Hymenobacter swuensis DY53: one gene and its partner. The protein of the gene in region 2 interacts with the protein of the main gene of each other region in a pairwise test. Links are inferred from orthologs where the notes say so. Each region holds a gene or a part of one and is shown on either strand. Other genes may lie near its edges. The genes, in order: groL and HSW_RS10760.

Region 1 (3,292 bases), 500 kb from region 2 along the record:
CGGGTGGCGCAGCTCAGCTTATGGGCGTGAAGCGTACCGGCGACCTGCTGGAAAAACTCACCTGGGGTTTCGCCATCGGCCTGATGGTATTGAGCTTAGGCACCCACGTAATAGGCGGCTCTTCGGCCACGGGTCCGGTGCGCAGCATCAACCAACAAAAAGCCCTCGAAAGCCGTGGCCCGGCCGCGCCGGTTCCAGCCGCTCCTGCCCCGGCCGCTCCCGGTGCTTCGGCTCCAACGGCGGCCCCCGCTGCCGCTCCGGCCGCCCAGCCTGCTCCGACTCCTGCCAACTAGTTTTTGCCTTTTCCAGGCTTGCAAGCCGGTGGTTCCTCTCACAAGGAGCCACCGGCTTTTTGCTGTTGCCAGGTCTGGAAAGCGGTGAGGACAGGCTGCTTCGGTCTAGTATGGCGGTACCTGGCATGCTGAGTGCTACCCAAGCGCGCCATTTTTTCTGCCAAAGCTGACAGGCCACCGGTATAATTAGGGCCAAAAAGCGCCCTGCGGCGTTCATTCTGTCAGGTTTCGGCAGGCTGGCATAGGAAGTGTAGCCCCCGGTTCACCACCTTGTTTCAGGTAAACCTTTCAACCAAAACGTACAATATGTCGCTTAGCATCAAACCGCTGGCTGACCGCGTAATCATCGCGCCTGCCGCCGCCGAGGAAAAAACCAAATCGGGCATCATCATCCCCGACACGGCCAAGGAGAAGCCCCAGCGTGGCGAAGTAGTAGCCGTAGGTGAAGGCAAAGTGGCCGACAACGGCACCACCCTCAAGCCCCAGGTAAGCGTGGGCGACCAAGTGCTCTATGGCAAATACGCCGGCACCGAAATCACCATCGACGGCAAAGACTACCTCATCATGAAGGAGTCGGATATTTTCGCCGTGCTGTAAGCCAATCCGGCTTTCCTTTCCCCTCTCTCTGATTTCCAAACCGTAATTACCCGATGGCTAAGAACATCCAATTCGATACAGAAGGCCGCGACAAGCTGAAGCGCGGCGTTGACAAACTGGCAAATGCCGTAAAGGTAACCCTCGGCCCCAAAGGCCGCAACGTGGTTATCGACAAGAAATTCGGTGCGCCCAGCATCACCAAGGACGGCGTGACCGTGGCCAAGGAGATTGAGCTGAGCGACCCGGTAGAAAACATGGGTGCTCAGCTGGTGAAGGAAGTAGCCAGCAAAACCGCCGACCAGGCCGGTGACGGCACTACCACGGCTACCGTACTGGCCCAGGCCATCTACGCGGCCGGCTCGAAGAACGTAGCCGCCGGGGCTAACCCGATGGACCTCAAGCGCGGCATCGACAAAGCGGTTGTAGCTGTAGTGGCCAACCTGAAGGCCCAGTCGAAGAAAATCGAAAACTCCTCGGAAATTGCCCAGGTAGGCGCTATTTCGGCCAACAACGACATGGAAATCGGCAAAATGATTGCCGACGCCATGGACAAAGTAGGTAAGGAAGGCGTGATTACTGTGGAGGAAGCCCGTGGCACCGAAACCGAAGTGAAAACGGTGGAAGGCATGCAGTTCGACCGTGGCTACCTCTCCCCCTACTTCGTGACCAACCCGGAGAAGATGGAGGCCGAGTTCGACAACCCTTACATCCTCATCTACGACAAGAAGGTGAGCACCATGAAGGAGTTGCTGCCCGTGCTGGAGCAGGTGGTACAGAGCGGTAAGCCGCTGGTTATCATTTCCGAAGACGTGGACGGCGAAGCCTTGGCTACACTGGTAGTAAACAAGCTGCGCGGCTCGCTGAAAATTGCCGCCGTGAAAGCTCCCGGCTTCGGTGACCGTCGCAAAGCCATGCTGGAAGACATTGCCGTTCTGACGGGCGGTACGGTTATCAGCGAAGAGCGTGGCTACAAACTCGACAGCGCTACGCTGGAGTACTTGGGTCAGGCTGAGAAGGTGATTATCGATAAAGACAACACGACCATCGTGAATGGCCGGGGCGAGAAAGACGGTATCACCAGCCGCGTAAACGAAATCAAGTCGCAGATCGAGAAAACCACTTCTGACTATGACAAGGAGAAACTGCAGGAGCGTTTGGCCAAGCTGTCGGGCGGCGTAGCTATCCTCTACATAGGTGCGAGCACTGAGGTAGAAATGAAAGAGAAGAAAGACCGGGTAGACGATGCCCTGCACGCCACCCGCGCCGCCGTTGAGGAAGGCGTGGTACCCGGCGGTGGCGTGGCCCTAGTGCGTGCCCTCGATGCGCTGGACGCAGTGGACACCCACAACGGCGACGAGCGTACCGGTGTGAACATCATCCGTACCGCCCTGGAGGCTCCTTTGCGTACCATCGTGCAGAACGCCGGTGGCGAAGGCTCGGTGGTAGTGCAGAAGGTGCGTGAAGGCAAAGGCGACTACGGCTACAACGCCCGCGAGGACCGTTACGAAAACCTGATGGCTGCCGGTATCCTCGACCCCACCAAAGTAACGCGTCTGGCCCTGGAAAATGCCGCTTCTATAGCTGGCCTGCTCCTGACCACTGAGTGCGTTATTTCGGATGAGCCCGAAGATGACAAAGGTGGTGCCGGTGCCGGCGCTGCTGGTGGCATGGGTGGTATGGGCGGTATGATGTAAGCATCAACCGCTAAGCCCTTTGCTTAGACAAAAGCCCCGCTGGACTCTGATCCGGCGGGGCTTTTTGTTTTCGTTGAGCGGATGGGCGCTTATTTTTTTGCGGATGAAATGGCTGCTGAATCCGATAATGACCAACAGCAGAACTCCTGCCCATTTGGCGAATTGGCAGTCGGCGCACGGGTTACGGCGTGTCACCACCAAAAAGCATGGGGCATGCTGCGTTTCGTAGTCCATGGCTACACAGAGAAAGCCCCGCCGGACCAATGTCCAGCGGGGCTTTCTCTGTGTAGATTAGGTAACGAAATCCGAAGAATCCGTATAAATCCGTGATTTAGCCGCGGCCGTGCATCATGTGGAAGAGCTTGCGTGCCAGCAATACCAGCACCAGGCCGGCGAAAATCACGAAGCCGGCAATCAGGCCGAACACCGTGAGGGCACCCAACTCTTCCACGTACTTGGCAATGTAGCCACCGGCAATCTGAGCTACGAAGGGCGCCAGGAACCACACGCCCATGAGCATGGACGTGAGGGCCGGCGGCGAGAGGCGCGACACCATGGAGAGGCCCACCGGCGAGAGGCACAACTCGCCTACTGTGTGGAAGAAGTACGTGGCAATCAGCCACCAGATGCTGGCTTTGATGCTCTGGTCAGCTACATCGCCGCCGCGCTCCATCACGGCACCTACCATGAACAGGAAGCCCACACCCA
Region 2 (3,143 bases):
ATTTGCTCGCGCGTTGCACCACCACCAACGGCGCCAGCTTCGTCCACTGCCGCTCCGTTATATCCCAACTGTACCGCTTTTGCGACATCCACAAAGTTACACGCTAACTTAAACAGCTTCTTAGTGCTAGGTACACCCACAAGCTGGAAAAACCGCGGGTCGCCTTTGCCCTGACAGCCACGATTTTCGACACAGAACTCCGCCGGGGATTAGTCGGTGGCCGGCGACTCGGCGGCAGCGGCCGGCACTGCCGTCGCGGCGGCCTGCTTTCTTTGCTGCCGACGCAGGTAGCCGCGTAGCAGGAAATTGTGCTGCAAGGCGTCCATGCTGTGATTGAAGCCGGCGGTACCCTGCTCGACGTGCTGCATGGTTTGGCGCAGCTGCCGGCTGGCGGTGGTGTCGTTGAGCAGCGTGTGCAGGGGGCCGGCGCCGGTGGCCACCTGACGTTTCAGGTTGGCCAGTAGAGCACCCAGCGTGTCGGAAGTGCCGGCCAGGCCCCGGGAGGCGTGCCTCAGCTGCCCAGCGAAGGCCGTGTCCGTGAGCAGGTAGCCCAGCAGCCCCCGACCCTGCCGCACTCCGCCGGTGAGCCGGGCCACATCGTTCGAGGCGGTGCTGAGCTGGGTGGTTGCCTCGGCGGCGTTGCGCAGGCTGTGGCGCAGGTTGTCGGCCATCTGCTGGTCGTCGAGTAGGCTCCAGAGAGCTTTGCTGTCGTTAAGCTTGCCGGTAATCTGGCGCAGGTCGCGGGTAATGTCGACCAGGTTTTTATTCGATACGTCGAGGGTGCCCAGCAGGTCATCCACGCCCACGGGGCGGCGGGTGCGCAGCAGGTCGCCGGGCTGCACGGGCGGGGCCGCGCTGGGGCCGGCCGTGAGGTTGATGATGGTGTTACCCACCAGCCCGTCGGTGCCGATGGCGGCCACCGCGTTTTTGCGCACGAAGGGCTGGGCGTCACGGTTCAGGTTGATGGCCACGCGCACGGTGCTGTCGTTCAGCAACTCAATGCGGCGCACCGTGCCCACCGTGATGCCACCCAGCCGCACGTTGTTGCCTGTAAGCAGCCCCGACACGTTACGAAAATCGGCCCGCACCTCGAAGCTGCGGCTGAACAGGTTCTGCTGCCGTCCCAGCAGAAAAAGCGTCACCAGCAGACACAGCGTGCCCACAACCACAAACAGGCCCAACTTCACATAATTTCCGGTCGGACGTTGGGGCATAGTGGTGAGATAGTTGAGTAGTGAGTAGAAGGAACATCATGCTGCGTTACGCGCTGCATGACGTTCTTTCAGGCAAAAAACTCGTGCACTTTCGGGTCCGAATTACGGGCCAATTCCTTATATGTCCCTTCCGCGTAGCAGCGGCCGTCTACCAGTAGCACCACGCGGTCGGCCACCAGGCGTACGCAGTTCATGTCGTGCGAGATGATGAGGGCCGACGTGTGGTATTTCTGCTGCACGTCGCGGATAAGGTGGCTGATTTCGCGGGCCGTGACGGGGTCGAGGCCGGTAGTGGGCTCGTCGTAGAGGATGATGTCGGGGCGCAGGATGAGGGTGCGGGCCAGGGCAATGCGCTTGCGCATGCCGCCCGATAGCTCAGCCGGCAGCATTTCGGCCGTATGGCCCAGGTCCACGTCGTCGAGGGCCTGGCGCACCAGCGCGTCTTCCTCGGCCGGGCCGTGAGCCAGCCAGTGGCGGCGCAGCGGGAAGAGCAGGTTTTCGCGCACCGTCATCGAGTCGTACAGGGCGTTACTCTGGAAGAGAAACCCCACTTTGGCCCGCAGCCGGTCCAGGGCGTCGTGGTCGAGGGCGGCCACGTCCTGACCCAGCACGGCGATTCGGCCAGCATCGGCTGGCAGCAGGCCAATGATGCACTTAATGAGCACCGACTTGCCCGAGCCCGATTTGCCCAGCACCACCACGTTTTCGCCCCGGTGCAGCACCAGCGAAAAGCCGCGCAGCACGTGGTTGTCGCCAAACGATTTGCTGACGTTGTCCACCGTCAGCACCATTTCCGCCGCGGGGGCAGTCGGGCGGGGCATTTCCTGCAGGACAGAGGCGGGCGTCAGCATGGCCGATTGGCGTTAGTTGAGGCCCAGCAGGCCGGTAACCTGCACGGCCAGCAGGTCGAGCAGAAAAATAACCAGCGACGACACCACCACGGCCGAGTTAGCGGCCTGTCCCACGCCCTCGGTGCCCTTGTTGGAGAAGTAGCCCTTGTAGCATCCGATTAGCCCGATGGTAAACCCAAAAAAGAAGGTTTTGAGAACGGCCGGCAGCACGTCGCCGAAGGTCAGCCCGCTCAGCACGTTGTTCACGAACAGCGCCAGCGTGGTGGTGCCCTTCATGTTGATGCCCAGATAGGAAGCGTACAGGGCAATGACATCGGCCAGGATAGTGAGCAGCGGCAGCATGAGTGTGGTGGCCAGCACCCGCGTGGCCACCAGGTACTTAAACGGGTTAGTGCCCGATACTTCCATGGCGTCGATCTGCTCGGTCACGCGCATCGAGCCCAGCTCGGCCCCGATGCTGCTCCCGATTTTGCCCGCAAAAATCAGCGCCGTAATAATCGGCCCCATCTCGCGGATAATCGTGAGTCCGACCATCACCGGAATCCACGATTCGGCCCCGAACTGGGCCATGGTGGGCCGGCTTTGCAGCGTGAGCACCAGACCCATGATAAAGCCCGTAATGCCCACCATCGGCAAGGATTGATAGCCTACCACGTAGCACTGGTACAGCAGCTCGGCCAACTCGTAGCGCGGCCGGAACCCCTCCCGGAAGAAGCGCTTGGCAAAGCTGGTGATTTTGCCGGCTTCGGCCAGTAAGGTGTTGATAGGCATAGTGGCGCGGGATTGGTTTAGCGGTAGAAGTGTATCAACAAGCGCCGCCGGACGGGCTGCTGCTACTTCCGGCATGCCCTCAACCCTGACCAGCGCCAGCCCGGCCTGCACCATGTTGGCCATGCCGGTGAGCAGCGCGTTGGGGGTGAAGGCCATGATGGGGAGGGGATTTTGTGGGAAGTTTGTTCTGATAAGACTTCGTCTCCCAGCCCCCTCCCAAAAGAGAGGAGGAGTCGGACGAATAGGTTAGGTGGATTGAACGGTATAAAGACGCGACACTTTGCGTCTCTATACCGCTTAGATTGTC

What was found.
Region 1: the proteins of HSW_RS10760 (region 2) and groL interact in binary tests that used the Escherichia coli proteins (3 or more experiments, as listed by UniProt). The link is inferred for Hymenobacter swuensis DY53 from one-to-one orthologs.

What each region holds. Positions count from the first base shown.
Region 1 is NZ_CP007145.1:2,710,134-2,713,425, forward strand. What follows is about bases 293-3,263. They hold groL (chaperonin GroEL), read left to right. Parts: upstream 293-943; coding sequence 944-2,584; downstream 2,585-3,263. Other genes in these bases: secG (preprotein translocase subunit SecG), read left to right, coding at 293-293; groES (co-chaperone GroES), read left to right, coding at 600-890; HSW_RS13035 (peptide MFS transporter), read right to left, coding at 2,916-3,263. In the rest of the region: more of secG, read left to right, coding at 1-292; more of HSW_RS13035, read right to left, coding at 3,264-3,292.
Region 2 is NZ_CP007145.1:2,213,205-2,216,347, forward strand. The notes cover bases 175-2,996. They hold HSW_RS10760 (ABC transporter ATP-binding protein), read right to left. Parts: upstream 2,066-2,996; coding sequence 1,283-2,065; downstream 175-1,282. Other genes in these bases: HSW_RS10755 (MlaD family protein), read right to left, coding at 210-1,214; HSW_RS10765 (MlaE family ABC transporter permease), read right to left, coding at 2,078-2,992. In the rest of the region: HSW_RS10750 (transposase), read right to left, coding at 1-88. UniProt on the Escherichia coli protein: Part of the ABC transporter complex MlaFEDB, which is involved in a phospholipid transport pathway that maintains lipid asymmetry in the outer membrane by retrograde trafficking of phospholipids from the outer membrane to the inner membrane.